DNA from 2 places in the Rhodoglobus galactosidasius genome. Region 2 is predicted to be linked to the other one. Evidence: predicted binding sites of a transcription regulator. Region 2 holds the regulator's gene; the other holds the start of a gene.

Region 1 (15,150 bases), on a different contig from region 2:
TCGTTGTTATCGCGTGTGGAACTGCGGCGTACGCGGGAATGCTCGGCAAGTACGCCATCGAGGCGTGGGCTCGCGTTCCTGTTGACGTTGAGTTGGCGCACGAGTTCCGCTACCGCAACCCGATTCTCACTGAGCGCACGCTCGTGATCTCGATCAGCCAGTCCGGCGAGACCATGGACACACTCATGGCCGTCAAGTTCGCTAGCGAGTCCGGTGCGAAGGTTGTTTCGGTGTGCAACACGCACGGCGCAACGATTCCCCGCGAGTCAGACGCTGTTGTCTACACACACGCGGGGCCCGAGGTTGCTGTGGCATCCACGAAGGCTTTTGTTGCTCAGGTGACGGCACTCTACTTGATTGGTCTTCACATTGCAGGCGTGCGTGGCACGCTCAGCGATGAGGCGATTCGCGAGAACGTTGCCGAGTTGCAGGCCGTTCCTGACAAGATCTCTGAGGTTCTTGTGACCTCGCAGTCGATCAAGCAGCTGGCGCACTGGATGACAGATACCCAGTCGGTGCTCTTCCTCGGCCGCCACGTCGGTTATCCCATCGCTCTTGAGGGCGCACTCAAGCTCAAGGAGCTCGCTTACATCCACGCTGAGGGCTTCGCCGCTGGCGAGTTGAAGCACGGCCCCATCGCGCTCATCGAGCCCGGCCAGGTTGTTTTCGTTGTTGTTCCGAGCCCGCGCGACCCCAATTCGTTGCACAAGAAGGTTGTCTCCAATATTCAGGAGATTCGTGCCCGTGGCGCTCGCGTTATTGCGATCGCTGAGAAGGGTGACGCCGCTGTGCTGCCGTTTGCGGATGAGGTTATCCCGATTCCGTTGGCTGGTTCGTTCTTCGAGCCGCTTCTTGCGGTCATCCCGCTGCACATTTTCGGTATGGAACTTTCGGCAGCGAAGGGACTCGACGTCGACCAGCCTCGCAACCTCGCGAAGTCTGTCACCGTCGAATAGGTCTCACCGTGATTGTGGGGATCGGTGTGGATGTCGTCGACATCGCCCGCTTCGAACGTGCGTTGCAGCGCACGCCGACCCTCACATCGCGCCTGTTCTCTGAGAGCGAACAGCTGAAGGATGGCGTGGCCAGGCCGCTGCGCTCACTCGCTGGACGGTTCGCCGCTAAAGAGGCGCTGATTAAGGCTTTGGGAGACTCAAACGGTGTCACCTGGCACGACATGCGGGTCGTTTCTGACGCGATCGGCAACCCCTCGTTTGAACTGCTCAATTCCACGAAAACCATTGCTGAACGCCGGGGGATTACCTCGGTGCACCTCTCGATGAGCCATGATGCAGGCATCGCGATTGCCTATGTTGTTGCGGAGGCCCACCATGACTGAGCTTCGCCTCGCAACGATCAGCACGGGTGCAATCAGCCACAACGTTGACACCCTGCGAGCCGTTGTCGCGCCCGCACAGGTGATGGCGGTCGTGAAAGCGAACGGCTACGGACACGGCGCCGTCGAAAGCGCGCGGGCAGCGCTTGCTGGTGGCGCGGACTGGCTCGGAGTCGCCGACCTCACCGAAGCATTTGCGCTGCGAAACGCAGGCATCGACGCTCCACTCTTGGCGTGGCTGCACCAGCCAGGGGCAGCATTCAGCGAAGCGGTGCGTGCGAAAGTAGACCTCGGCATCAGCAGCATCGCGCAGCTCACGGAAGTTGCCGCGGCATCCGGAACCGCGTGTGTGCACCTCAAAGTCGACACAGGGTTGCACCGCAACGGGGCGGCGCTCGGAGACTGGCAACAGTTCTTCGAAACTGCAGTTGCGCACGAACTTGCCGGCCGTATCCGGGTGCGAGGCATCTGGAGCCACCTCGCTAATGCTGGCGATGATAACGATGCCAAGCAGGTCGAACAGTTCGCAACCGCTATTGCCATGGCAGAGTCGGTTGGGCTGCGGCCAGAATTCCGCCACTTGGCCGCCTCAGAGGGAGCGATCAAGCACCCTGACGCCCGATTCAACCTGGTGCGACTCGGAATCAGTACTTATGGCCTGGCTCCTGCCGACGATGTGGATGCTGCGGCTCTCGGGCTGGTGCCGGCAATGACCTTGAGCGCCCCCGTCGTGTCAGTCAAGCGTGCTTCCGCCGGTGAGGGCGTTTCGTACGGGTTCGACTTCCACTGCGAGACCGATACAACCTTGGCTCTCGTGCCTTTGGGGTACGGCGATGGCGTTCCGCGTCAGGCCTCTAACCGCGGCCCTGTCTCGATCAACGGGGTGACCGGTCGCGTTGCTGGTCGGGTTGCGATGGATCAGATTGTGGTCGACATGGGCGACGTGCCCGTGGCAATCGGAGACCGCGCAGTGTTGTTCGGCGCCTCGTCCACCCCGTCGAACGCCTCAGCCGCGCCGACCTCGGTGCCGAGTGCCGACGACTGGGCCACAGCGGCAGGCACCATTAACTACGAAATTGTGACGCGCATCGGACAGCGCGTAGTGCGCAGGTACGAACCGTGACCACGCTGGTGATCGGTTCCCTCGAGCGGATGGCTGAACTCGGGGCGGTGATCGCTAGGCAGCTCGGCGCCGGCGACCTCGTTCTGCTCAATGGCGAACTTGGTGCAGGAAAAACCACTCTCACTCGAGCAATTGGCGAGACTCTCGGCATCCGGGGCACCGTAACGAGCCCCACTTTTGTGCTCGCGCGCACGCATCCGAGGTTTGCGGAATCGACGCCGGAATCGACGCCGGCAGCGGCATCTGCGCCCCGCCTGGCGCCCCTCGTGCACGTTGATGCCTATCGCTTGGGCAGCGCTGTTGAGCTCGACGATCTCGACATCGACTTCGAGGCATCCATTGTTGTGGTCGAATGGGGCGCAGGTCTACTCGACGGAGTCAGCGAATCCTGGTTGAACGTCGACATTGTGCGCCCCACGGGTGCAGTGGGCGAGACCGGCACCGACGATGCGAACTCGGCTGCCGATGATTTCGCCGAAGAAACAGTGGAGCCGCGTACCGTCACGGTGACAGGCTGTGGCCCCAAGTGGGCAGACATGGGGTGGCTCGATGTTCTTAGCGATTGATACGTCGGCAGGAACAAGTGTCGCCATCGTTGACGCGCAGGGGGTTGTGCACGCCCAGTGCGACTCTGCAGACACGCGTAAGCACGCCGAAGTTGTTGGCGACTTCATCTACAGCTGTCTCGCCGAAGCAGGAATCGCTGTAACCGACCTGACTGGTGTTGTTGCCGGAATGGGCCCAGGGCCCTTCACGGGGCTGCGCGTCGGAATCGTTGCAGCGCGCACTTTCGCCTTCGGTGCTGGCCTGCCGCTGTATCCGGTCGTCACCCACGACGCCATTGCACTCGGCAAAACCGGGCCTACACTGATCGCCACTGATGCGCGACGCAAAGAGTTCTACTGGTCGGCCTACACGGGCTCGGATGATGCGGGGCTACCCATCCGCGACGCTGGCCCCGCACTGGCTCCCGCCGCTGAACTTGCCGCCCACGTGCCGAACTTCGACCACTACACACTGCGGGAAGCCGCAACAGTGCACGCCGCCAACTTGGCAACATTGGCGCGCCTCATGAAAGCCAACGGACGCGAATTCGCTGGCGAAGAAGCCCTCTATCTGCGCTCGCCAGACATCAGCCTCTCCGCAGGACCGAAACGAGTAACCGCATGAGCTGGCAACTGCGCCGCGCCACCCCAGACGACCTCGACGCCATTATGGTGATCGAGTCGAGCGAGTTCGCCAATGACGCCTGGTCGAGCGACATGATGGGTGCCGAGATCATCGACAACCACAGTTACTACTTGGTCGCCCACCCGGTGGGGGAACCCACGCAGGTGAAGGCCTATGCAGGATTGCGTGCGCCGTTACGTTCGGGGCAGGCTGACATCCAAACCATTGCTGTTGCACCGGATGCTCGACGCCACGGCATTGGGCGTGCGCTGATGCACGCGCTCATGGTTGAGGCTCGCGATCGCGGGGCCGGCGAACTCTTCTTGGAAGTGCGCGATGACAATCCGACCGCGCAACGCCTCTATGACTCGCTCGGTTTTGAGCGCATCGCAGTGCGGCCGAACTATTACCAGCCCGATGGTGTGGACGCGATTGTGATGCGCCTCACCATTCCTGAACCGAAACTCTCTCCGGCGGTGGGTGCATGAGCCAGCTCGCGGGCGTGACCCAGGCGGGCTCGGCGCATCAAGCAGGAGGGGCGCATCAGGCGGCACCGTCGAACCGGGAGGCACCGTCGAACCGCAGCCTGCCGAAGAACACGGTTGAGCCCCTCGTGTTGGGAATCGAAACCAGCTGTGACGAGACAGGGATCGGCATTGTTCGCGGCAACCGACTGCTCGCCAACGTCATCTCGTCGTCGATGGACGAGCACGCCCGCTATGGCGGAGTGGTTCCTGAGGTTGCGGCTCGCGCGCACCTTGAGGAGATGCAGCCGGCGCTCGAGCAGGCGCTCGCCGAAGCGGACGTAGAGCTCCACGAAATCGATGCGATTGCGGTCACGAGTGGCCCAGGACTTGCCGGTGCGCTCATGGTGGGCGTTGCTGCCGCGAAGGCGCTCGCCGTAGCGACCGACAAGCCGCTCTATGCCGTCAATCATCTCGTCGGGCACGTCGGCGCCGATGTGTTGCGCGACGACGGGACCGAGATCGATCTTCCGACAATCGCGCTGCTTGTGTCTGGGGGCCACACCTCGTTGCTGCACGTGCGCGATCTGGTTTCCGATGTCGAACTGCTCGGCGAAACGATTGATGATGCTGCGGGTGAAGCGTTCGACAAGGTCGCTCGGCTTCTCGGATTGCCCTACCCCGGTGGGCCGCAGATTGACCGTGTCGCTGCAGGGGGCGACCCCCAGGCCATCCGATTCCCTCGAGGGCTTAGCAAGGCCAAAGACATGGAACGACACCGCTACGACTTCTCGTTCTCTGGGCTCAAGACGGCCGTTGCGCGGTGGGTTGAACGCGAGCAAGACGCCGGAGCAGACTTTTCGATTGCGGATGTCGCGGCCAGCTTCCGTGAGGCAGTCGTCGACATCCTGCTGACCAAGGCTGTTGCGGCGTGTGTTGATCGAGGTGTGCCTCGCCTACTGCTCGGTGGTGGAGTCGTGGCAAATGCTCGCGTGCGAGAGCTCGCGCAGGAGCGGTGCGATGCTGCGGGCATCCAGTTGAGGATCCCACCGTTGTCGTTGTGCACTGATAACGGTGCGATGATCGCCGCACTGGGCGCCCAACTGGTGATGGCAGGTAAACAACCGTCGACGCTCAATTTCAGTGCCGACTCCACGCTTCCCGTCACCCAAATACAGGCATAAAAACGGGCTAGGCTCTAATCGTGACGCATTGACAGCGTTCTCTCAGGCTGAGAATATAGTCGCGCCGCTTTCGGTTTCATTTATTAAGGAGCATCCCGCCATGTCAGAACCCACGCCTTACGCCTCGACGCCGACAGGCGCGCCGGTTGCCAAGTGGAACGTACTCTCGATCGTCTCCCTCGTGACATCGATCCTGTGGCTTAGCCTCGTCGGTATCATCACCGGCCACATTGCACTGAGCCAGATCAAGAAGACCGGCGAACAGGGCAACGTGCTCGCCATCATCGGTCTTGTGCTCGGTTACCTCGGTTTGCTGGGGGCCATCATCGTCGGTGCCATCGTCATTGGTTCCTTGGCACTTGGTGGAGCTGTCACCTCGTACTAAAGTCTTCGCTCTCAGGAGGGGCCCGCACAGCTGTACGGGCCTACTGGCGTTAAGGGGCAACTCTTGAGTTGCGCTTGCTAAAGTATGCGAATGGCTACCAACAACTCAGACGGCTCAACCCCGTCGATCCCCACTCCCGCTACACCTTCGGTATCAAGCGCGCCCAAGGCAAAGCCAAAGGCGACGCCGTCAGCCAAGAAGCCTGCGGCTAAGAAGCCGACTGCCGCACAGTCCGCAGTTAAGTCGACACCTGCCGTGAAGGCGACCGCTGCAAAAACCACCGCCGCGAAGACCACCCCAGCGAAAGCCACTCCCGCGAAGACCACCCCAGCGAACTCGGCAGTGCCAAAGGTCGCGCCAAAGAGCGCCGCAGAACACGCGAATACGGCAGAGACCGTTGCATTTACGAAGCCCTTCGCCGCAGCCTCAACCGCAGCTTCAACAAGCGCAGCAGACGCAAGCAAGTCAAGCGCGAGTAAGTCGAGCGCGAGAACAGCACCCGCCGTTACTGGCGCCACCAGCGCACCGTCGGCTCCGGCAGCGGCACCAGTTCCTCCCGTTGCGCCCACGGCAACTCCGGCGGCATCGAACGATCCATACTCTGTACCCAGCGGCACCCCGATTCCGGGATATGAGGGTGCGTCGACGCCAGGTCAGGCACCGTTCACTCCGGTTCCTGCCGGTCCATTGCAGGGGCTGTCCATCGCATCGATGGTCACCGGAATTTCGGGCATCCTGTTGTCGTTCGTTGTGTTCGGTTTCTTGCCCGGTGTGGCAGCGGTCGTTATGGGACACATGGCGCAGAAGAAGCAGCCGCAGGCGCGCCCCTTCTGGCTCACGGGCCTCATCACCGGCTACATCAGCGTCGCGATTGGCCTCGTCACCGGACTCTTCGTCGTTGGTGCGGTTCTGCTCTTTATGGCAGGCTTTAACGAGGTAGGCCCCGGCTTCCGCGGTGGGTTCTAACTAGTCCCTACGCGCTACGGGGTGTGTGTCACGCGTTGCGCAAGCAGCGCCCGGCGTTTACCCGCAACGCGCGTGAGAATCAATGTTGCACTGTTCTCGCCTTTGAGCGAGAGCGATCTTCGAAAAATCGCGGGGTCAATATCGACCCCGCGCTTTTTGATTTCTAGGGTTCCGATCTTGCGCGCAGCGAGCTCTTTCTTCAGCGAGCGCTTGTCGAGGGGAAAGTCGGCCACTATTTCGAAGCACGTAGCGAAGGGCGAGGCAGCAGGGGCATCCGCGCTGAAGTAGGCGATCGACGTGTCGAGCATCCGGCCAGTTAACTGGCGGGCAAGGTCTCCAATGAGGCGCGCCCGGATGACGGCGCCGTCAGGCTCGAACAGGTACTGTCCAAGTTCCCCGGCCGCTTCGTCCGCGCTGTCGGCGGCTGCCGTCATTTCGGCGGTGCCGTGTTCGCCGATTACGAGGGCTGCGCGCCGGATGCCGGGGCGGGCAACAGCGCCAAACCAGAGTCCGAGTTCGACGACTTCGCGCCCGACCGAGATCCACTGGGCTTCCGCGTTGTCGGGGATCAGATCGCGGTCGATGCCGGGGCCGAGCTTGATCCCGGTGGGGTAGCGTTGGGCCAGTCCGAAGGCGAAGTCGAGTGATGGCGTCCAGTCGGCAGGGTTAGTGAGGCGAACGCGGGCGTCGCGCCGTGCTGGGTCGAGGTAGATGCCATCGATGCCGGTGAGGTCTGCGGATTCTGCGTCCCCGTGTACGACTTGCGCGTTGCTCCACGGCGCTAGGTTGTAGCTCGCGATTGCTGCGGTGGTCTCGTCTCGCTCTACCGCGGTGACGTTGAGGTCGAGGCCCGCGATGGCGAGCGCATCAGCACCGATTCCACAGCCGAGATCGGCAACCCATCTCACCCCAGCGGCGCTAAAGCGTCCAGCGTGCAGAGAAGCAACCGAGAGCCGGGTTGCTTGTTCGAGGCCGGCCTCGGTGAAGAGCATCCGTTCCGCAAACGGGCCAAACTTGCTTGCGGCTTTTGCACGCAATTTTGACTGGCTGAGCACTGCTGCGACGAGTCCAGCGCTGTGGCCGGCCTTGCGGAGCGCAGCGACGGTTCGCACGATTTCGTCGCTCGATTGCCAGACCGGAAGTGAGTCAAGCAGGCGAAGGCCCTCGGACGAAAGCAGCTCCCGCAATTCGCTCTGATTCATTCTCTAACCGTATCCGCATCCGTATTGGCACTCACGTTGATCGAGTGCCAACCAAGCCGTATAGTTGATCTGGCACTCCTACAGGGAGTGTGCCAACCCAAGAACTTGAGAAAGAGGTCCCACGTGTCGGTGTCCATTAAGCCGCTCGAAGATCGCATTGTTATCAAGCAGGTAGATGCAGAACAGACCACCGCGTCTGGGCTCGTCATTCCTGACACTGCGAAAGAGAAGCCCCAAGAGGGCGAAGTAGTCGCCGTAGGTCCCGGTCGCATCGATGACAACGGAAACCGCGTGCCGCTCGACATCGCTGTAGGCGACAAGGTCATCTACTCCAAGTACGGCGGAACCGAAGTGAAGTACGGCGGAGACGACCTGCTCGTACTGTCGGCTCGCGACGTTCTCGCTGTGGTCGTTCGCTAAGGCGATTAGCTAGATCCTCGCCGAACTTCACTGTTCGGCAATACACAAGCCCAGGGCTCCGGCCTTGGGCTTGTGTATTGTCTGGATGTCATAGGAGCCCCCAGCGCAGCCCTAAGCTTTAGAGGTGACCACGACTTCTCACGCGACTGATCGCGTATCGCCGAGCGGCCTCGGTTTCGCAGTATCCGCCTACGTCTTGTGGGGCGCGATGCCTATCGTGTTCTTCTCTCTCAAGGAGTCAGGCGCGATTGAAATTGTGGCCTGGCGCATTGTGTTGTCGCTCGTTTTTTGTGCGGCTCTTCTGCTGGTCACCCGCGGCTACGTACGAGTGTTGGTCATCATTCGTGACCGCAAAACTTTCTGGAGCCTCGGTCTTGCCGGAGTGCTCGTTGTCATCAACTGGCTGATCTACGTGTACGCCAGCCTCAACGGACACATTGTGGAAGCGTCATTGGGTTACTTCACCAACCCGATCGTCACGGTGTTGCTCGGCGTGATAATTCTGCGCGAACGGTTGCGTCCGCTGCAGTGGGTTGCCCTCGGGATAAGTGCTCTTGCTGTGCTCGTTATTGCCATTGGTTATGGCAGTTTTCCGTGGATCGCACTGGGGCTGGCCTTCAGCTTCGGTCTTTACGGTCTCGTTAAGAAGAGCGTCGGGCCGAAAGCGGATGCGCTGGGCGGCTTGGCCGTAGAGACAGCATTTTTGACGCCCATTGCGATTATTGTTCTGCTCGTGTTGAGCGCAAATGACTCCCTCACGGTGGGCACGGTGGGCACCGGCCACACGGTGTTGACGTTGTTCTTAGGTGCGATCACGGCGATTCCGCTGATCCTGTTTGCCGCAGCAGCCCGCCGTCTGCCGCTCACCTACATGGGACTTGCGCAGTACTTGGCGCCCATCTTGCAGTTGGTCGTTGGTGTCTTCATCTTTCATGAGGCGATGCCGCCAGAGCGCTGGTTGGGTTTTGCAATTGTGTGGGTGGCGCTGGCAATCCTCACCTTTGATCTGTTCCGTCACTCTTCTCGCACTCGGCTAGGTTCGCCGTCCGAAGCTCCGGGTGCACCGTAGTATTCCTGTGAAGGTGCGTGATCGCCCGAAGATCGCGGCTCCGAGAGAGGCAAGTCAATGACGAGGTTTCGCGCGACTCGATGCCTGATCGTTGTGGCATCAGTTTCTGTAGCTCTTGCGGCGTGCAGTTCGCCTGCCCCGACGGCGGCACCGCGTTTCGCTCCCGCAGCGTCGCCGACTCCGACTCCGGTCGTGACTCCCTCTGGTGACGGTGTGCTGCGAGTGGGCACTATCTTTCCGACGAGCGGAGCGTTCTCGTTTCTTGCTGCAGCCCAAGCTGCCGGTGTGGCGGCAGCGGTTAAGGAGATCAATGCAGCCGGTGGCGTTAACGGCGAACCGGTCGCAGTGGTGAGTGTTGACTCCGGCGAAGCAAAGACCACCAAGCTGGAGACGTCGTTTAAGGTGTTGGTGTCGAAGAAGGTGGATGTGGTGATTGGGCCGTCGTCGTCGGCTCTCGCTCAGCGCGCTATCCCATTGGCAATTGATGCCAAGATTCCAATCATCTCTCCTGCGGCAACGTTCTCGACACTCACTGATGTCTTCGATGACGGATACTTCTTCCGCACGATTCCGGCCTACGACCAGCAAGGGCACGCCCTAGCGGAGGCACTTGCGGGTGGGGACACCACACAGCGCCTTGCTTACGTTTATGTTGCTGACGATGAGGGCACCGCCCTTCACGATACTTTTGTCACGGCGCTCGCAGAGCACGACAGCGAACTTGTCGCAGACGAGGTTTTTTCCAGCGTGACCACCAACTTTGATTCAATCATTGCCAGCCTTAAGAAGGCGCGACCCGATGTTGTGGTAATTGGATCGACCTATGACTCGGTCAAGGCGACAAAGGCTGCGATTGGCAAGATCGCTGCCGCAGGCTACAAGGGTTCCAAGTTGTGGCTCACCTCACTCAACACTGGCGACTATTCGCAGTCGTTTAAGAACGGCACCCTGAAGGGCGTGCGGGGAGTGATTGACGGCGCGCAGCCTTCGAAGGCTTTCATCGCGACTCTCAAGGCGAGCAATCCGAAACTGACCAGCTATCGCTATGCGATGGAGGCGTATGACGCCACGATGCTGGCGGCTCTCGCCGCGATCGTCGCTCAAGACGATGAGGGGGAGGCGATTGCGGGTTCGCTCTACGACGTCTCCAAAGGTGGCGTGAAATGCCTGAGCTTCGCTGAGTGCCGTGAAGTGCTGAAAACCGGCAACGACATCGACTACGACGGCATCTCCGGAACGGTGAACTTCACGCCAGGCGGAGATATCGAGCCCGGATACTGGGGTTACTACACCTACGACGGCGAAAACAAGTTCGTGTTTAAGAGCGGATCTGTCGTCGGCTAAAACGAGTGCCGCCCGGATTGGGGGCACGATATCGGCGACAATTTGGGTTCCCTGAGTTCGTCTTTTGTGGTTTGCCCACTACCGTAACAATGCCGCTTTTTGTTTTCGGCGGCAGATAGGAGCGACTGTGATGACATCCATACCCGTTGGATCACGCGTGTCGCTGCGGACCCGTCGTGGGTTCACAGCAGTTGCTGGCGTTCTTGCCGCTGTACTTGTGCTGAGCGGATGCACAGCCGAAGAGGTTCCGAAAGAGGCCATCGCGCCCAAAGATTTGACCCTCACCATTGGCGCTCTCGTGCCGGAGTCAGGTTCACTCGAAAAGTTTGGCCCAGCCGTTTCCGCAGCCATTGCCTTGGCGGCACAAGACGTCAACGATGCAAACGCGAAGCTCACGGTAAACGTCGAAACCCGGGATTCCGGAGACTCCACGGGTACGACGGCAGAGGATGCCGTGACCGAGCTGCTCGCTGCCCGAGCCACCGTGATTATTGGCGGGCTTTCGAACGGTGTCTCGAAGAAAGTAGTCGACAAGATCACCGGTGCCGGTGTTGTTGAGATTTCGCCGGCAAACGATTCGCCCGACTTCTCTAACTATGACGACAGCATGCTCTACTGGCGCACCTCGCCTTCCTGCGCACTCGAAGGTTCTGCTCTTGGGGCCGAGATGGCCGACCGCGTTGACGGTTCAATCGCGATCCTGTCAGAGGACGTACTCTGTGGACCGCTCCTGCCGCGAGCGGTCGGGGAAACCTTCCAGCGTGGTGGTGGCGAAGTCATCGTCGAAGAGACTATTGACGAAAAGGCCACCGGCCTTGACGATCAAATCGCTGAGGCGATTGCCGCGAAGCCGGATGCCGTAGCAATTCTCGGTACGACGCAGGCAGAGAAGATCGCCAAGGCCTTCATTGCCGCTGGCTACTCGGGCGATCAGCTCTTCTTTAGCGGTCTGTCACTGGGCGACCGTGGTTCAGGATTTGCTACGGGGAGCCTGACCGATTCGATCGTGACGCATCCGGGGCTAGAAATGTCTACGATTTCTGAGTTCACCGATCGGCTCGTGGAGATCAATCCGAGTTTGAAGGACTTCAGCTACGCAGCAGAGAGCTATGACGCCGTGATCTTGGCGAGCCTTGCAGCGTTGGCATCGCAGAAGACCACGGGCGAAGGGATCTCGAGCAAGATGCAAGAAGTCTCTGGTGGTTCTGGCGAAGGTAAAGTCGTGACGACTTTTGCGGATGCCGCGAAGATCATCCTTGATGGTGGCATCGTAGATTACGACGGTGTTTCGGGCCCGATAACCCTCAGTGACAATGGCGATCCTCAGGACGCCAGTATTGGGATCTACCAGTACGGTAGCGACAACGTGTACACCCGGATTAACTGAGTAACATCTGCGTTTCTGAAGAGTCTACGAATGGTAACGATTCTGAAGAGTGTTACAAGGCTGTAGTACAGACGTATTGTGCGGACGTCCCGAGTGGGCATAGCTTGACAGTGTGGTGACAACGCAGTGCCACTTTTGATTCCTGAACACATTCGAAACGCAAGGAGCAACATGAGCGTATTCGCGAAGGCTACGGCCTCCCCATCACGGTCCAAGCGGACCCTGATGAACAGTCTCGCAATTGTCGGTGCAAGTGCACTGGTATTGGCTGGCTGTGCAACAGGCGGAGAGGAAACACCTTCCGGCGGCGGCGGCGGCGATCTTTCGCTGAAGCTGGGAACGGCACTCCCCGTAACCGGTAACCTCGCGTTCCTCGGCCCGCCCGAGATCGCAGGAACCGAGTACGCAGCTGCTCAGGTTAACGAAGCCAATGCAGGCATCGAGATCGAACTGATCCAGGGTGACTCCGGCGACACCGACAACAAGGCATACGAGACTGAAATCCCCCGTCTGCTCAATGAAGATGTTTCCGCCATTCTTGGTGCAGCATCCTCAGGTGTTTCGCTTCAGTTCATTGACCAGGTTGTTGGCGCTGGAGTAATCCAGTTCTCGCCGGCAAACACTTCGGCCGCATTCACGGACTACGACGACAAGGGCCTGTACTTCCGTACCGCTCCTTCCGACGTGCTCCAGGGTGAGGTTCTCGGTAACCTGATCGCTGCTGATGGTAATGAGACTCTCGGCATGATCGTTCTCAACGACTCCTATGGAACCGGCCTCGCCAAGTTCACGCAGGAAGCATTCGAAGCAGCCGGTGGTGAAGTTGTTTCACAGCCCACGTACAACACCGGTGACACCACGTTCGACGCACAGATTTCAGAAGTTCTTGCTTCTGACCCTGACGCGATCGCACTGATCACCTTCGAAGAGGTTTCGACCATGCTCCCGAGCATTGTCAGCGGTTTCCCCGCCGATAAGCTCTACTTCGTAGATGGTAACCTCGCCAACTTCAGTGACGAGCTGGCTCCTGGAACCCTCACGGGCGCAAAGGGAACCCTGCCCGGCCTGAGCGTTGACACGATTGCTGACTTCACGTCGGCAGTCAACGACTACTGGGTTGAATCAGGGCAGCCTGAGCTCACCGAATTCAGCTACGCAGCTGAGTCGTTCGACTCGGTCATCTTGCTTGCTCTCGCATCGCTCGCAGCCGGTTCAACCGACTCCGCAGCAATCGCAGAGAAGCTGCAGGAAGTATCGGGTGGTTCGGGCAACGGCGAGAAGTGCAACACCTTCGCCGACTGTGCAGACATCATCAACGGTGGTGGCGTAGCTGACTACGACGGCATCTCTGGTCCGATTTCTTTCGACGAACTCGGTGACCCCACCGAGGCGCAGATCGGTGTCTACCAGTACGGTGACGACAACACCTACAGCGCGTACAACGGCTAATAACCGCTAAGACTCGCTAAGAGAAAGGCCCCAACCCACTAGGGTTGGGGCCTTTTTCGTGCACTCAGGGGGCTGTGGTGGATGCTGAAGCGGTTTCACGGAGCAATCGCTGTTGGTAATAAACCTGAAACCGCGTCAGGTGCCCGCGTAAGCGCCTGACTTCTGCGCGGATGATCGTCTCGACGTCTCGTACCGTAAACGGCGCTCAGGGCGGCTTGCAGCGCCTTGAGGGTGCGGATGTTCGGCCGAGGCAGCGTCTGACCTGCCCGTTAACGCACAATTGCTCCGCCCGGACGAATCCGGGCGGAGCAATTGTGGCGGTGCTGAGTGCTACTGGTTTAGGTGCCGAGCGTACCGAGATACAGCCCGATGACCTTGGGATCGTTCAGGAGTTCGCGCCCTGTTCCCTCGTAGGCATCCTTGCCCTGATCGAGAACGTAGCCGCGGTCACAGATTTGCAGGCAGCGTCGTGCGTTCTGCTCAACCATGATCGTCGTGACACCGGCCTTGTTGATCTCCGAAACGCGAATGAACGCTTCGTCTTGCTTCACAGGAGACAAGCCAGCGGATGGTTCGTCGAGCAGCAGAACCTTGGGGTCCATCATGAGCGCCCGCGACATAGCCACCATTTGGCGTTCACCGCCCGATAGCGAACCGGCACGCTGCTTGAGCCGCGATTTGAGTTCGCCGAAGATGCCAACAACAAATTCGAGCCGTTCGTCATAGATCTTGGGGTTCTGGTACAGCCCCATCTGAAGGTTCTCAGCGATCGTCAGACTCGGAAACACGTTGTTGTTTTGTGGCACAAAGCCAACACCGCGTGCCACGAGCTTGTTGGCTTTCAGCCCCGTGATCTCATCGCCATTCAACGTGATCGAGCCGCCGCGCACCTGCACTTGACCAAAGATGGCCTTGAGTAGTGTCGATTTGCCTGCACCGTTAGGGCCGATGATGCCGATGAGTTCGCCCGGATTCGCGACCAGGTTGCAGTCGTTCAGGATGTCCACCCCGGGAAGGTACCCCGCGGTGAGGCCCTTGACGTGGACTACTGCATTCTCGGTTGGGATTGCGTTCACTTGCGGGGCCCCTTGCGCTTAGCGATCTTGGAGTCGAGTTCTTTTACCTCTGCTGCCATATCGATCGCGGCTGTGTTGAGCTCGCCCTCGATACGACCCGTGACGATACCCAGGTCCACGTCTTGATGCGAACCGAGATACGCGTCGATCACTGCTTGATTCTTCATGACCTGGTCTGGCGGGCCTTCGGCCACTACCGCACCCTCGGCCATCACAATCACCCAGTCGGCGATGTGGCGAACCATGTGCATGTCGTGCTCGACGAAGAGCACCGTCATTCCCTCTTCCTTCAGGTCGAGGATGTGGTCGAGCAGCGACTCTGTGAGCGCCGGGTTGACGCCTGCCATCGGCTCGTCGAGCATGACGAGCGTTGGTTCGCTCATGAGTGCTCGGGCCATTTCGAGCAACTTGCGCTGTCCGCCGGAAAGGCTGGCAGCGAAGTCTGACGACTTGGTGTCGAGCTTGAACTTCTTGAGTAAAATCTCGGCGCGTGCCTCAATTTCGGCTTCTTGCTTGCGCCAGAGGCTCGGGATCATGCCGCGGAAGATGTTCTCCCCGATCTGATTCTGCGCACC
Region 2 (15,150 bases):
CGCGTAGTTTCTGTGCGTGGAAGAGTTCGAGCAGGCCAGACGCGCCCGATTGCGGTTGCGCGTCGGGGCAGTCGTTGTGCTGGTGTTGGTGGCGCTCGGCTGTGCCGTGCTCGTCACGGCTCTCACTACGCGACCAGAGTCGGCAGAGATTTCTCGGGGCGAGCCGGGAGATTCTGAGGGGGAGTTTTCGCTCAGTTCCCCGTCCGTGTTTGTGCACGTCACTGGCGCAGTTGTGCGACCCGGCCTTTTCGAGCTCGCGGATGGGGCCCGCGTTATTGACGCGATTGCGGCCGCTGGCGGCTTCACTGAGACCGCCAATCGTGACGAGCTCAATCTTGCGCGATTGCTGACCGATGGTGAACAGTTCTCCGTGCCGCAAGAAGGCCAACAGGTGGCGGATGCTGCGGCATCCGATTCGCGAGTGAATCTGAACACGGCGGATGCGGCAGCGCTCGACACGCTGCCTAGAGTCGGACCGGCGATGGCAGCCCGAATCTTGGCGTGGCGCGATGCGAATGGCCGGTTCACGAGCATTGACGACCTGCGCAATGTCTCGGGCATCGGTGACAAGACCTTCGAGGGACTGCGCGAGCTGATCACCGTATGAGCCTCGATTTGAGGCTGAGCATCCCTGTTGCTATCGCTTGGTTGGTCGCGGTGCTTCTGATCGGTGTCCCGCAGTGGGCCGTCGCGACCGCCGTTGTGCTGTGGTTTGCCGCTGGAGTAGCGACTGCCGCTGCGCTCGTCTCTCGGCGCCAGCTGTTGGCCAGTGTTGCTCTCGCGTGCACGCTGGCAGCTCTCTGTTCGACCGCCGTTGCGGTGCAGGCGGATGCTCGTCAGCCTGAGGCGCTGAGCGACCTTGCCGCTCGTCACACTCAAGTGGAGGTGTGGGGCTCGACCACCTCTGCGAAGCCTGCCGATGCTGAGTACTTTCAGGCGCAACTATCGTCGGTGACTGTCGACGGGCAGACGGTGCCGCTGAGCTCTCCTGCGCTGGTCTTTCGTGACAGCGATCGGTTCGACACGAATACTGCTGATGCGGTGCCACAGGGCCGCGAATGGGGGATCGGGGTCGAGTTCTCGGTCGCAGCAACACTCACGGCAACCGAGCCGGGTGATGGTCGAGCGGTACTGGTGTTTGCGTCGGAGGATCCACAGTGGCGCGCCGATCCGGCTGGATCTGTCGAGTGGGCAAACCAACTCCGGCGCACGTTTGCCGCCGCAGCCCAGATCCTTCCTGGCGGTGGCGGGCAACTCATCGGCGGGCTCGCGATCGGCGACACCGCTGCGGTCAGTGAGGAGTTGGATGCCGCAATGAAGGCCAGCTCGCTGAGCCACCTCACCGCCGTATCAGGAGCAAACTGCGCGATCGTCGTCGGGTTGATCATGGCTCTCGGCAGCAGACTCGGTGCCCATCGCATACTGAGAATTGCGCTCTCGGTGCTCGTGCTACTCGTGTTCGTAGTAGTTGTCACTCCAGACCCGAGTGTTCTCCGAGCAGCTCTCATGGCGACACTGGTCCTCATCGCATTGGGCAGCGGGCGACCAATCCGGGGTATGGCAGTACTCTCACTCGCCGCGATCAGCCTTCTGGTGTTTGACCCGTGGCTCTCGCGCAATTTCGCGTTCGCGCTGTCGGTCTTTGCAACGGCTGGTCTGCTGCTGTTTGCCGAACCGCTGGCGCAACTGTTGGGCCGCTGGTTACCGCGGTGGCTGTCACTCGTCATCGCCGTGCCGCTCGCAGCACAACTCGCCTGCCAGCCAGTCCTGCTGTTATTGCAGCCCACTTTGCCCACCTATGGGGTGCTCGCGAACGTACTCGCGGCCCCGGCTGCACCCGTCGCCACAGTCGTGGGTTTGGCAGCCTGTGTGGCGCTCACCGTTTTTCCGCCCCTCGGCATTGGCCTGATCTGGATCGCGTGGCTGCCCTCGGCTTGGGTGGCCGCTGTTGCGACCTTCTTTGCGAATGCTCCGGGTACGCGCATCCCGTGGTGGGAGGGCTGGGTGGGGGTCGTCGCGCTCAGCATTCTCACCGTTCTTCTGTTGGCGGCGTTGGTGATGAAGCAGCCGTGGCGTCGTCGAGCCCTGACGATGCTGGTCATCGTCACAACGCTCGCGGGCGCTGCCGCCGCCGGTCTCGGGGTGAGTGCGGCGCTCTCGTGGCCCACAGATTGGCAGTTCGCTCAGTGCGATGTCGGGCAGGGGGATGCCGTGGTCGTGCGCAGCGGTGAGCGAATCGCCCTGATTGACACCGGGCCCGATCCCGAGCGCGTCGACTCCTGCCTCACACGCTTGGGTATAGGCCGTATTGATCTGCTCGTACTCACCCACTTTGACTACGACCACGTGGGCGGTGCTGAGGCGGTGATCGGTCGAGCTGACACGGTGCTAGTCGGTCCGACTGGGTCCGCTCAGGATGTCGCGCTACTCGATGCTTTCACGGCAGCGGGCGCTCAGGTGCTCCCTGCCAGCGCTGGGGATCGCGGTGAGCTCGGGCAACTGTGGTGGAGCGTGCTGTGGCCCGGCGAGCGACTTGCGGGCATCGATCCGGGAAACGATGCGAGCGTGATCGTCGAGTTTCTGCCTCGGCCCGATTGCGAGCACCAGTGCCTCAGCTCCGTGTTCCTCGGCGACCTCGGCGAGAGTGCGCAGGCGAGACTCGTAGGGGAGCGCGCGCTGTCGACAGTGGATGTCGTCAAAGTCAGTCACCATGGTTCCGCCGATCAATACCCGCCCCTCTATGCCGCACTCAACGCCACTGTGGGACTGGTGGGTGTCGGAGCCGAGAACGGCTACGGGCATCCGACGGCTGACGCGCTGGACATGCTCGACGACGCAGGAATCATGGCAGTACGAAGTGACACCGACGGGCTCGTGCTGGTGTCGCCAGGGACGCAGCCCGGTGCAGTTCGGCTGTGGTCGGAACGGCACGTCGGCGGGCAGGGTTAGGCTGGGGTCGCAGTTCTAAGTGAGGAGTCTCGTGGCCGCTAAGCCCCCAGCGCGATCGCCGGCAAAATCGAAGGTCGTTATCCCACAATTGACGTGGAACAACGTGCGTCCGGCGCCCATTGTGCTCGTCAGTGGCACCGAAGGTTTTCTTGCCGACCGTGCAATTCGGTTGCTGCGTGACACCCTCAAGGTTGAAGACCCCAGCCTCGAGGTGAGCGACCTAGAGGCAGACCAGTACGCCCCAGGTGAGCTCATTAGTTTGGCGAGTCCGTCGCTCTTCAGCGAGCCGCGCATGATCCGCATCACGAACGTCGAAAAGTGTTCTGACGCATTCATCGCAGAGACGGTGAAGTATCTGGATGCTCCCGCCGACGACACCTATGTGGTGCTCCGTCACGCCGGGGGAGTGCGCGGCAAGAAGCTTCTTGACGCAATCCGTGCAGGCACGGGTGGCGGTATTGAGGTGGTGTGCATCGACCTCAAAAAAGATTCCGACAAGTACGACTTTGCGGCCGCCGAATTTGCCACAAAACGTCGACGAGTGACACCGGGCGCACTGCGCACCCTCGTTTCTGCATTCTCTGCTGATCTCGCCGAGCTTGCGGCTGCCTGCCAGCAGCTCATTGCCGACGATGCGGATGAGATCAACGAGTCAACTGTTGCCCGCTACTACTCGGGGCGGGTCGAAACTAGCGCATTCAAGGTTGCTGATTCTGCGATCGCAGGCCGTTCAGGCGAGGCTCTTGTCTTGTTGCGCCACGCGCTCGCGTCGGGGGCAGACCCGGTGCCGATCGTGGCTGCATTCGCGTCAAAGGTTCGAACGATGGCGAAGCTCTCGGGTGGCTCAATGTCGTCAGGTCAGGCAGCGAAGACTTTTGGGATGGCACCGTGGCAAGCAGAGCGGGCTATGAAAGATTTGCGGGGCTGGAGTGATGCTGGGCTTGGCTCCGCCATTGAAGCAATCGCTGACACGGATGCTCAGGTCAAAGGTTTGGGGCGCGACCCTGTCTTTGCGCTGGAACGCATGATCTCTGTTGTGGCGGCTCGCGGCATCCGCTAATTAGCTGCGGCGTTCGACACCAAACGACCTAACAGCAAACGCCCCCAGCCGCGAACGGTGAGGGCGTTTGTTGTGTTCGGCGGTGTGCCGATCAGAGGTCTTTAGAGTGCTGCGACCTGCTTGGCGATGGCCGACTTGCGATTCGCTGCCTGGTTCTTGTGCAGAATGCCCTTGCCGGCGGCCTTGTCGAGAGTCTTGGTCGCTGCGACGAGACGTGCCGTAGCGGTCTCTTTGTCGCCAGCCTTGATCGCTTCGCGCGTTGCGCGGATAGCGGTCTTGACCTGGCTCTTGGCCTGACGGTTGCGGTCTTGTGCCTTCTTGTTGGTGCCGATGCGCTTGATCTGCGACTTAATATTTGCCACGTGTAGGTGCTTTCTTGTTTGTGGATCAGAGATGGTGGGCGGCCGTGGAAGAGAATCGATGTTCTGATTCCCGGCCGCGATGCGCATACTGTTCGACAAAGAACCTTATGCATAAGCCAACAGGCAACATTACCAGCGCGGTGGAGCTATGGCAATTGCATCGCAATTGTGCGACCCCAGCGCCGGGCAAACTATGTTTGCTCGGTTTCGGTGGAGCTATGGCAATTGCATCGCAATTGTGCGACCCCAGCGCCGGGCAAACTATGTTTGCTCGGGCACGTATCGTGTTGGCCTGCGTTGCAACGTTTGGCTGGGTTGTGGTTGTGGTTGCGGTTGCTGGCGCGTTGATTTCGCTGCCGTTTCTCTTCTTTGCCGCGTTCTAGAAGCTCCTTAGAGGTGCTCTAACAACCCGACAATCCTGGGTCTGCCCGTCCTGTGAACCGGGTGCGCGCAGGATCGTCGCTCACGTGGGAGAATTGGGCGGATGTCTCCTCGCGCCTCTTACACACTTGAGCCTGCTTCGACCGATCCTGCGTTTATCCGCAACTTTTGCATCATTGCGCATATCGATCACGGCAAGTCCACCCTCGCTGACCGCATGCTGTCGGTCACGGGGGTTGTCAGCGACCGCGATATGCGGGCACAGTACCTCGACCGCATGGATATCGAGCGCGAGCGCGGCATCACCATCAAAAGCCAGGCTGTTCGCATGCCGTGGGCTCTCAGCGATGAGAACGGCAAAGAGCAGGCGTACGCGCTGAACATGATCGACACGCCTGGCCACGTTGACTTCACCTATGAGGTGTCACGTTCGTTGGCTGCATGTGAGGGCGCAATTCTTTTGGTGGATGCGGCGCAGGGCATTGAGGCGCAGACGCTCGCAAACCTCTATTTGGCGATGGAGAACGATCTGACGATCATTCCGGTGCTGAACAAAATTGACTTGCCTGCTGCTGATCCCGACAAGTACGCCGACGAGATCGCTGGCCTTATCGGTTGCGATCCCTCGACGGTGCTCCGGGTTTCTGGCAAGACGGGCATTGGGGTTCCCGAGTTGCTCGATGAGGCGACGCGGTTGATTCCTGCCCCTGTAGGCGACCCATCCGCTCCTGCCCGCGCAATGATTTTCGACTCTGTTTACGACGCGTACCGCGGAGTTATTACCTATGTGCGCATGATTGACGGCAAGATGGCGCCGCGCGAAAAGGTCATGATGATGTCGACGAAGTCGGCTCACGAGTTGCTTGAGATCGGTGTGAGCTCACCTGAGCCGACACCGACGAAGGGTCTCGGCGTCGGTGAGGTGGGTTATCTCATCACCGGTGTGAAGGATGTTCGCCTCAGCAAGGTTGGCGACACGGTTACCAACTTTGCGAAGCCGTCGACGCAGCCGCTTAAAGGTTATTCCGAGCCGAAGCCGATGGTGTTCTCGGGCCTCTACCCGATTGACGGTTCCGACTATCCGGTGCTTCGTGAAGCTCTCGACAAGCTGAAGCTGTCGGATGCTGCGCTCGTTTACGAACCTGAGACGTCTGTAGCTTTGGGCTTTGGTTTCCGCTGCGGATTCTTGGGTCTGCTGCACTTGGAGATCGTGCGTGAGCGTCTCGAGCGCGAGTTCAACCTTGACATGATTGCCACCGCGCCTTCAGTAATTTACGAGGTCATCGGCGACGACAAGAACGTCACCACAGTCACGAACCCGAGTGAATTCCCTGGCGGAAAAATTGCTAGCGTGAGCGAGCCGATGGTGAAGGCATCCATTCTGACCCCGAAGGACTTCGTCGGAACGGTTATGGAGCTCTGCCAGTCACGTCGCGGAACCATGCAGGGCATGGAATATGTCGGCACTGACCGCGTAGAGCTTCACTACACGATGCCTCTTGGCGAGATCGTGTTCGACTTCTTCGACCACTTGAAGAGCCGCACACAGGGCTATGCCAGTCTCGACTATGAGCCCAGCGGAGCCCAGGAGGCGGATCTGGTGAAGGTCGACATTCTGCTTCAGGGCGAGGCTGTCGACGCGTTCAGCGCGATCGTGCACCGCGACAAGGCGTATGCCTACGGCGTGCTGATGACTGAGCGTTTGAAGAATCTGATCCCGCGCCAGCAGTTTGAGGTGCCGATTCAGGCAGCAATTGGCGCACGTATTATTGCTCGTGAGTCGATCCGGGCGATGCGCAAAGACGTTTTGGCTAAGTGCTACGGCGGTGACATTAGCCGCAAGCGCAAGCTCCTCGAGAAGCAAAAAGAGGGCAAGAAACGCATGAAGATGGTCGGTCGCGTCGAGGTTCCACAGTCTGCCTTTATTGCAGCGCTGTCTGGTGAAGTCGAGTCCGGTAAAGAGAAGAAGTAGACGAGTGGATGCCCGCACCTACCCCAATGCGCCTGTTACGTACGGCGCGGTGGGTGCCACGCGCGGCAGCACTTTTACCGTTCTTCCCCCGACAGGCTTTCGTCGTGTTGAGCGCAGTGCGCGAATTGGACACGGTGAAGAGCGGTGGGCCTTTGCGCAGCAGCAGATCCTGACGTGGGGTGTGAAACGCCGCAGCGGCTTTGGCGTGATGCTATTGCCTCGCGATCCTACCGGTGACTCGCTCAATCTATCGCACGACAGCGATGCGCACCCCAAGGTTCGCCCAGGTGACACGGTTGTTCTTTCCGCTGGTCGCGACCCGTTTACCGCACACGAGCCAGTGCGTGTTGTGTACGTGGTCGACAAGCCCAAGGTCGCCGGGTTCGCGTATGGAACGCTTGAGGGTCATCCGCTGCGCGGCGAGGAGTCATTCATGATCGAGCGTCGAGCAGATAACTCGATCTGGATTACTGTTCGATCGTTTTCGCGACCAGCATCGACGAGATGGATGTTGCTCTCTCCCGCTCTGCGAATTCTGCAATACATCGTGGTCGGCCGCTATTTGCGTGCGCTGGCCGGCGCTATTCATTCGGTCTAGTCCTGTCGCCTAGTTCAACCGGCTGGGCCTGCGGTCTAGCCTCGCTGGGTGAGCTCGGCGACTGTGCCGAGTACGTCGTCGAGGCCCGTCACGAGGTCGTCAACGACAAGGAGCGCGTTTGTGCTGCGGAGGTCGGTAACCGAGTATGCACCGGTCGCCACAGCGATAAACGGCAGCGCCGCGGAGTCTGCGGCGAACCCATCGTTCGGAGTATCACCGATGATCACGTGGGTACCTTCACCGAGTTGGGGTGCGACGAGCGCGGTGAGATGGGGGCGATTGGGCGAACGATCGCCGAAGAACGAGTTCTGCCAATTGAAGTCGTCGATTGAGTAGCCGGCTGCCAGCAGTTTGTAGCGAGAATGCTGGGGACCGTTGCCCGTAAGCAGCGCGTTTGTCCATCCACGGCTCGACATTTGCCGAAGTGCCTGCGGACCGCCCGCAACCGCCTCCCGAACAAACCCGCTGTCGTGTTGGGCACGTGTGCGCCTATCGAGTTCGTTGAGCAGGTCATCCAGCATCGTGCTCGGGTGGCCGTTGAGCTCCAGCAGCTCCGTAAGAAGCTGGCCCTCAGTCATTCCGTGAGGGGTTGTGATGCGGCGACGCGGCGGGGCTCCAGTGACGCGCGTGAATGCGTCGAGATAAACGGTCGCTCCGTCGCGGGAGTTGCGAATGAGTGTGCCGTCGATGTCCCAGAGTATGTGCGTGCTCACGGTTACATTCTCCCATGAGCGAGGTGCGACAATTGGGGGAGTGCCTGCATGCAACAGCTGTGGCACGCTCTCGTGATCGGCTGCTGAGGGGACTCGTTCGTGCCAGGTGCTTTGCCCATTGCCGACCCAGCACCCCTCGACGGCGCGCTCCCCGAAAGCGCTGCGGTCGGTTCAGAGAGCCGCCCGTGGAGCGTGTATATTCATGTTCCGTTCTGCCGGGTGCGCTGCGGTTACTGCGACTTCAACACCTACACGAGCGAAGAATTGCGCGGGGCCAAGCGGTCTGACTACGCCACGGAAGCTATCGCTGAGATGGCGCTGGCATCCACCGTGCTGTTTCAGGCTGGTGTTGCGCCTAGAGAAGCGTCGACAGTGTTCTTTGGTGGCGGCACGCCAACGTTACTGCCGGTCACTGATCTGACTCGGATGCTCGCTGCTGCCCGCGACACGTGGGGATTTACTCCGGATGTCGAGGTCACCACCGAGGCGAACCCCGATTCTGTTGACCGTGACTATTTACTCGCGCTCAAAGACGCCGGCTTCACGCGGGTGTCGTTCGGGATGCAGTCGGCTGTGCCGCACGTGCTCGCAACGCTTGAGCGCACTCATGATCCCGAACGAGTTCCTCATGTGGTGACGTGGGCACGCGAGGTGGGGCTCGATGTGAGTCTCGACCTGATCTACGGCACTCCGGGGGAGAGTTTGGTGGATTGGGAACGCTCGCTCGATCACGCTATTGCGCAGAGTCCGGACCATATTTCTGCTTACGCGTTGATTATCGAGACGGGTACCAAGTTGGCGGCACAGATTCGCCGCGGCGTCGTCGCCCCGGTCGACGATGACCTGCAGGCTGACATGTACGAGCTGGCCGAGCAGAAGCTCAGTGCTGCGGGCTATGACTGGTACGAAGTCAGCAACTGGGGCAAGGCCAGCGATGATCCTGACGTCAGCAATACCAGTCGCCACAACCTCGGCTATTGGCTGGGCAACGACTGGTGGGGCGTTGGCCCTGGTGCGCACAGCCACGTCGGCGGGGTGCGCTGGTGGAATGTAAAGCATCCGGCGGCCTATGCCGACCGCATCGCTGCCGGACACTCGCCGGGAGCAGGCAGAGAGACGCTCGCTGATTCGAGCAAATACTTGGAGCACGTCCTGTTGCGCACCCGCGTGCGCAACAGTCTGCACATCAACACCCTCGATGCCGATGGCCGTCAAGCAGTCGCAGGTCTCATTGCCGAGGAACTCGTGGATGCGCGCGCCGCACTGAGCGGAACGATTGAGCTCACGCTAAAGGGGCGCCTGCTCGCGGATGCCGTGGTGCGGCGATTGCTAGCAGACGCCCCTATTTAGAGTGGTTAGTTTGAGTTATTTAATGAACTGGAACGTCAGCGGGTAGCTGTATGCCTGCCCATTGTTTGCGGCGATGGCGGCGATGATGCTGAAGATGATGATGACAATTCCGACGGCAGGGATGATCAGGAACCCGATGCCGACGACGGTGAGAATAGCGCCCAAAAACATCGCGATGTACATGGTGATCTGGAAATTCAGAGCGGTGCGGGTGTGTGCGCGCACGAAGGGCCCGCGGTCTTTCAAGATGAGGTAGCCGACTAACGCTGGAACGAATCCGAAGAAAATTCCACCGACATGAATCAACGTGGACCAAAGCTTCTCGTCGCTCGGACTCATCGGTTGGATCGGTGCGTACGGAGAACTGGTGGGAGGTGTGGAATCTGACATGACTCCATTAAAGCGTGCATTGGGCAAAAGAGTAGCCCCGAGAGCCGAAGCTCTCATGGCCGAGTCTCATTTAGTTAGTAAATATTGTGTTACTTGATGAGGCGAAGTGCGAAGGGGTAACGGTAGTGGTTGCCGTCTTTAGCCTTCGTGAAGCCGATGATCGAGAAGATGATCGAGACTACGACGAGCGCGAACCAGAGCAGGCCCTGGATAGGGGCGAAGAGACCAAACGTGACCGTTGTAAGGATCGAGCCGAGGATGGCCAGCGCGATGTGGGCGATAGCGAGCGTGATCTGGAAGTTCAGCGCTTCTTTGGCTTCTACGTTGGTGAACGCACCGCGGTCCTTGAAGATCAGCCAGATGATGAGTGATGGCAGGAAACCAAGGATTCCGCCCAGATGAGCGAAGGACGCCCACTGGTTGTCCTCAGCCGTGGTCAGTTGGGCTGCCGGCTGCGGAGCGGCGGGCTGCGGATTTGCGTCAGTCATGAGTTCGTGCCTTTCAGGTGAACAAGGGAACTTCCCGGGTTTCATCAAAATGCTCGGTTTCACACCTGAGCACCGCCCCGGAGGGGTAGCACCCAAGTACAGACATACGGTAGCGCTAATGAGTTATGCGGTGCAACGGCTGTGTCGCGGTGCGTCGAGTAAGATTGGCAGTCGAACGGATTGAGTGCCAATCAAGAGAGGTGGGTGGTGGCATGGTTTCCGCCCGCGGACTTGACGTGCTTCGAGTCATCGTGCAGGACTACGTTGCTACGCGCGAGCCTGTCGGCTCTAAGTCGATAGTGGAGCGTCACTCTTTTGGCGTCTCTGCCGCGACGATCCGCAACGACATGGTTTTGCTCGAAGATGAAGAGCTGATTACCGCTCCTCATACCTCATCTGGCCGAGTGCCCACCGACAAGGGCTATCGCGTATTTGTGGATCAGCTCGCAGATTTGCGGCCTCTTACGAGCGCACAACGCCAGGCAATCGAGTCGTTCTTGGGTCAAGCAGACGACTTGGATGACGTGCTCGCGCGCACTGTGCGCATGCTCTCGCAACTGACCAACAGCGTCGCGCTTGTGCAGTACCCCTCGCTGGCAACGGCTCGGGTGCGCCATATTGAGTTAGTCCCGCTGAGCGCTTCCCGCATCATGACGGTGTTTATTACCGATTCTGGCCGTGTCGAACAACGACTCATCGATGTTTCGGAGCCCCTCGACGACGTGTTCTTGGGGGAGATGCGCGCAAAGCTGAATTCTGCCCTCAACGGGCGATCTCTGCCTGAGGCGGCCGAGAGGCTCGCGAATTTTGCCGACATTTTTCCTGTCGAACGCCAGCCAGTGGTCAGCCAGGTGGCATCCAGTCTGGTTGAACAAGTCTTGGCTAACCGTCATGACAAACTTGTATTGGCGGGCACAGCAAATCTTGCGCGAACCGAGCAAGATTTTTCTGGCAGTATTTTTCCCGTACTAGAGGCAATAGAAGAGCAAGTTACGTTGTTACGTCTCTTTGGAGAGATGCAAGTAACTAGTGGATCCGTTTCTACTCGGATTGGGCGAGAGAACGCAGAATTTGGACTTGAAGAGACGTCTGTCGTTACGGGTGGGTATTCCTCGTCGGGCGGTGGCGTTGCGCGGCTGGGTGTGTTGGGCCCAACTCGCATGGACTATTCGAACAACATGGCAGCGGTTCGCGCGGTAGCGCGTTACCTGTCACGACTTTTAGAAGAAAATTGAGCTCGTAAGGAGCAATCGGAACTTTGGCAGATCACTACGAAGCCCTCGGCGTTACACGCGAGGCCACGCCCGAAGAAATCAAGAAGGCGTACCGCAAACTCGCTCGCGAGTTGCACCCCGACGTAAACCCGAGCGCGGATGCTTCTGAGCGGTTCAAATCCGTGACGCACGCGTATGACGTGTTGAGCGATCCGCAGCAGCGTCAACAGTACGACATGGGCGGCAGCGGTGGTGGTTTTGGCGGGGCCAACTTTGGCTTCGGCGACATCTTCGAAACCTTCTTTGGTGGCGGTGGTGGCGGCCAATCCGTCGGGCCTCGTTCGCGACGTGAGCGCGGCCAAGACGCCCTCCTGCGGGTTGAGGTCAGCCTAAAGGACACGATGTTTGGCGTTTCGCGCGACATCGAGGTCAACACCGCTGTGCTTTGTGAGACCTGTGAGGGTAGCTGTTCGGCACCCGGGTCTTCGCCGGTGCGCTGTGACATTTGTCAGGGAAGTGGTCAGATTCAGCGCCAGGTTCGCAGCCTTCTGGGTAACGTCATGACGTCGAGCCCCTGTGGCACGTGCCGCGGCTACGGCAACATCATTGTGAACCCCTGCGCCACGTGTGCCGGACAGGGCCGCGTGCGCGCTCAACGCACCATCTCAGTCGACATTCCGGCCGGTATCGAAACCGGTTTGCGTCTGCAGATGCCGGGCCAGGGTGAAGTCGGGCCGGCGGGTGGACCCAACGGCGACCTCTTCTTAGAGATGAAGGTACGTCACCACGACGTCTTCAGTCGATCCGATGACGATCTACTCGCCACCGTCGAAGTTCAAATGCTCGACGCGATCTTGGGCACCACGGTCACCCTTGATGGCTTAGACGACAAGGTCGAGGTGCACGTCAAGCCCGGCACTCAGAGTGGCGAGGTGCTCACCGTTAAGGAGCGAGGCATTACGAGCCTCCGCGGTGGCGGTCGCGGTGACTTGCGCTTGGGCATCCAGGTGGTCACTCCGACCAAGTTGAGCAGCGCCGAGCAGGCCTTGATCAAACAACTTGCTGCCGCGCGCAAGAGCAAAGCGCCAGAATTTGCCGAGTTCCAACAGGGACTCTTTGCCAAGCTGCGCGACCGGTTCCTGTAGGCGAACACAGTGGCTCACCTCTATATCGATGAAGAACTCGACGACGCGAAGGTCGGCGACACTGTCTCGCTGACCAAAGCAGAAGCGCGTCATGCGGTAACAGTGTCGCGCCTGAAAGTCGGCGAGACTGTCGCGATTAGCAATGGTGCAGGGCTCACAGTCTCGGGGCCGATCACCACCGCCGAGCACACCGAACTCAGCATCGAGGTTTCCGAGGCACAGCACACTCCGCGCAGCACGCCTGCGGTATTCCTCGCGCAAGCATTGGCCAAGGCTGACCGCGACGAGCTTGCGGTACAAGTGGCCACAGAACTTGGCATTGACGGTGTAATTCCGTGGTCGGCGGCGCGCAGCATTTCCCGCTGGCAAGGCGCGAAAGTCGCCAAAGGTCGCGACCGTTGGGCGGCGATTGTGCGCGAGGCCAGCAAACAGTCGTTGCGCACGTGGTTGCCCGACGTGCTTGATCTCGTCACCACAAAGCAACTCGCTACATTTGCCTCCAGCACCCGGATGCTCGTGCTCCAGCCGGCCGCAACAGAGACGCTTGCCGACCTCGTCGTTGATGATCGCGACATTGTGCTCGTCGTCGGGCCCGAGGGTGGTGTCGCAGATCATGAGCTTGAGCTATTGACGGCGGCTGGAGCATCCACGGTTCGACTGGGAAGTGAAGTGCTGCGCACCTCTACTGCCGGCCCCGCTGCGCTTGCGGTGCTGAACGTCAAACTTGGTCGCTGGGGCTAGAGGTTTAGGCTAGAGCCATGTCTGATTCACCTTCGATCTTTACCAAGATCATCGCTCGCGAGATTCCCGCGGATATCGTCTTCGAGTCAGATTCCGTGATCGCGTTTCGCGACATTGCGCCCCAAGCGCCTGTGCACTTGCTCGTCGTTCCCAAGACTGAGCAGTTTGCGAACGTTTCGGAGCTTGCTGCAGGCAACCCGGCGTTACTTGCCGAGTTGGTTTCGGTGGCGCAACAACTCGCCGATGAGCACACCAGTGGCGAGTACCGACTGATTTTCAACACCGGCGAAAGCGCCGGTCAAACCGTGTTCCACGTGCACGCTCATGTGCTCGGTGGACACCTCGAGGAAGGCACCCTTGGTCACGAGTGACTCTGAGTCCGCACGTACTGAGTCCGCACGCATTGAGTCCACAGAGGCGACAGAGCGCGAAAGCGTTGCCATTGAAGTAGATGGCGTGGCTATGGTGCGGCTGCTAGGCCCACATGACCGACTGCTCCGGGTGGTTGAGAGCAAGTTTCCCGATGTCGAAATGCATGTTCGCGGAAACGAAATCACCCTCACCGGCGACTCCGTTTCGCTCGCGGCCGCCGAAGAACTTGTGGATGAACTGATCGCGATGGTTCGCGATGGACATGACCTCGGCACACAAGAAGTGGAATCGTCGGCGAGCATCCTGCGACAGAATCAGGGCAGCCCGAATCTCTTGCTTGGCCAAACAATTCTTACAGCCCGCGGCAAAGCCATTCGGCCCAAGACTTTAGGCCAGTCGCAATACGTCGAAGCGATGGACAACAACACCATCGTGTTCGGTATCGGCCCGGCAGGAACCGGTAAGACGTATCTTGCGATGGCGAAGGCCGTCCAGGCTTTGCAGCGCAAAGAGGTCGACCGCATTATTCTTAGTCGCCCAGCGATCGAGGCGGGGGAGCGACTGGGCTTCTTGCCTGGCTCGCTGACCGACAAGATCGATCCGTACCTTCGGCCGCTCTACGACGCACTCAACGACATGATGGACCCAGAACTGGTTCCCAAGCTGTTGGCCGCAGGCACTGTTGAGGTTGCACCGCTCGCGTACATGCGTGGCCGCACTCTCAACAAGTCCTTTGTTGTTCTCGACGAAGCCCAAAACACCACCCCTGAGCAGATGAAAATGTTCCTGACCCGATTGGGATTCGATTCCAAGATGGTCATCACCGGTGACGTCACGCAGATCGACTTGCCGGAGGGAGCGAGCGGGCTCAAGCTCGTCTCGAACGTGCTGCAAGACATTGACGACATCCACTTTGCAGAACTCACGAGTGCTGACGTAGTGCGTCACACCCTCGTCGGCAAGATCGTTGATGCCTACACGACCTACGATGCTGAAAAGCAGCGCGATGAGTACAACCGCAATAACCGACCGCGAGGTCGCAGCCGCAACCACGAGGGGCGCTAGCGTGTCAATTGAAATCAACAACGAGTCAGCCATCGAAGTAGACGAGCACGCGTTTCAACGGCTGTGCACTTTTGCTCTCGACGAGCTTCATGTTCACCCGGATGCCGAACTAGGCATTGTCTTTGTTGATGAAGCAGCTATGGAGCAGCTTCACGTGCAGTGGATGGACGAACCAGGCCCAACCGACGTGCTGAGCTTTCCCATGGACGAGCTGCGTCCAGGAACCGAGGCTCACCAGACGCCTGCTGGGCTGCTCGGCGACATCGTGGTGTGCCCGCAAGTTGCGATTTCGCAGGCAGAAACTGCGGGGCATCCGCCGCTCGAGGAAATGCTCTTGCTGACCACCCACG

The links. The regulator HrcA, encoded in region 2, represses chaperone genes, less so after heat shock. The targets are predictions, from matches to a motif close to TTNGCACTCGNNNNNNNCGAGTGCNAA.
Region 1: the regulator HrcA is predicted to act here: its motif matches at 7,855-7,881, upstream of groES (co-chaperone GroES).

Annotation. Positions count from the first base shown of each region.
Region 1 is NZ_JBQIAV010000001.1:150,306-165,455, reverse strand. It holds gene glmS (glutamine--fructose-6-phosphate transaminase (isomerizing)) at 1-956, shown strand, start outside; gene ACTJJW_RS00845 (holo-ACP synthase) at 965-1,339, shown strand; gene alr (alanine racemase) at 1,332-2,459, shown strand; gene tsaE (tRNA (adenosine(37)-N6)-threonylcarbamoyltransferase complex ATPase subunit type 1 TsaE) at 2,456-3,025, shown strand; gene tsaB (tRNA (adenosine(37)-N6)-threonylcarbamoyltransferase complex dimerization subunit type 1 TsaB) at 3,009-3,629, shown strand; gene rimI (ribosomal protein S18-alanine N-acetyltransferase) at 3,626-4,117, shown strand; gene tsaD (tRNA (adenosine(37)-N6)-threonylcarbamoyltransferase complex transferase subunit TsaD) at 4,246-5,277, shown strand; gene ACTJJW_RS00815 (DUF4190 domain-containing protein) at 5,378-5,662, shown strand; gene ACTJJW_RS00810 (DUF4190 domain-containing protein) at 5,753-6,628, shown strand; gene ACTJJW_RS00805 (class I SAM-dependent methyltransferase) at 6,643-7,830, opposite strand; gene groES (co-chaperone GroES) at 7,954-8,250, shown strand; gene rarD (EamA family transporter RarD) at 8,375-9,319, shown strand; gene ACTJJW_RS00790 (ABC transporter substrate-binding protein) at 9,377-10,663, shown strand; gene ACTJJW_RS00785 (ABC transporter substrate-binding protein) at 10,794-12,050, shown strand; gene ACTJJW_RS00780 (ABC transporter substrate-binding protein) at 12,222-13,499, shown strand; gene ACTJJW_RS00775 (ABC transporter ATP-binding protein) at 13,838-14,575, opposite strand; gene ACTJJW_RS00770 (ABC transporter ATP-binding protein) at 14,572-15,150, opposite strand, start outside.
Region 2 is NZ_JBQIAV010000005.1:119,324-134,473, reverse strand. It holds gene ACTJJW_RS08360 (helix-hairpin-helix domain-containing protein) at 17-607, shown strand; gene ACTJJW_RS08355 (ComEC/Rec2 family competence protein) at 604-2,949, shown strand; gene holA (DNA polymerase III subunit delta) at 2,981-4,009, shown strand; gene rpsT (30S ribosomal protein S20) at 4,111-4,371, opposite strand; gene ACTJJW_RS08340 (hypothetical protein) at 4,590-4,754, shown strand; gene lepA (translation elongation factor 4) at 4,856-6,724, shown strand; gene ACTJJW_RS08330 (DUF1990 family protein) at 6,729-7,322, shown strand; gene ACTJJW_RS08325 (HAD family hydrolase) at 7,358-8,035, opposite strand; gene hemW (radical SAM family heme chaperone HemW) at 8,135-9,385, shown strand; gene ACTJJW_RS08315 (DUF4870 domain-containing protein) at 9,401-9,775, opposite strand; gene ACTJJW_RS08310 (DUF4870 domain-containing protein) at 9,865-10,263, opposite strand; gene hrcA (heat-inducible transcriptional repressor HrcA) at 10,476-11,498, shown strand; gene dnaJ (molecular chaperone DnaJ) at 11,522-12,622, shown strand; gene ACTJJW_RS08295 (16S rRNA (uracil(1498)-N(3))-methyltransferase) at 12,632-13,363, shown strand; gene ACTJJW_RS08290 (histidine triad nucleotide-binding protein) at 13,381-13,734, shown strand; gene ACTJJW_RS08285 (PhoH family protein) at 13,721-14,800, shown strand; gene ybeY (rRNA maturation RNase YbeY) at 14,802-15,150, shown strand, end outside.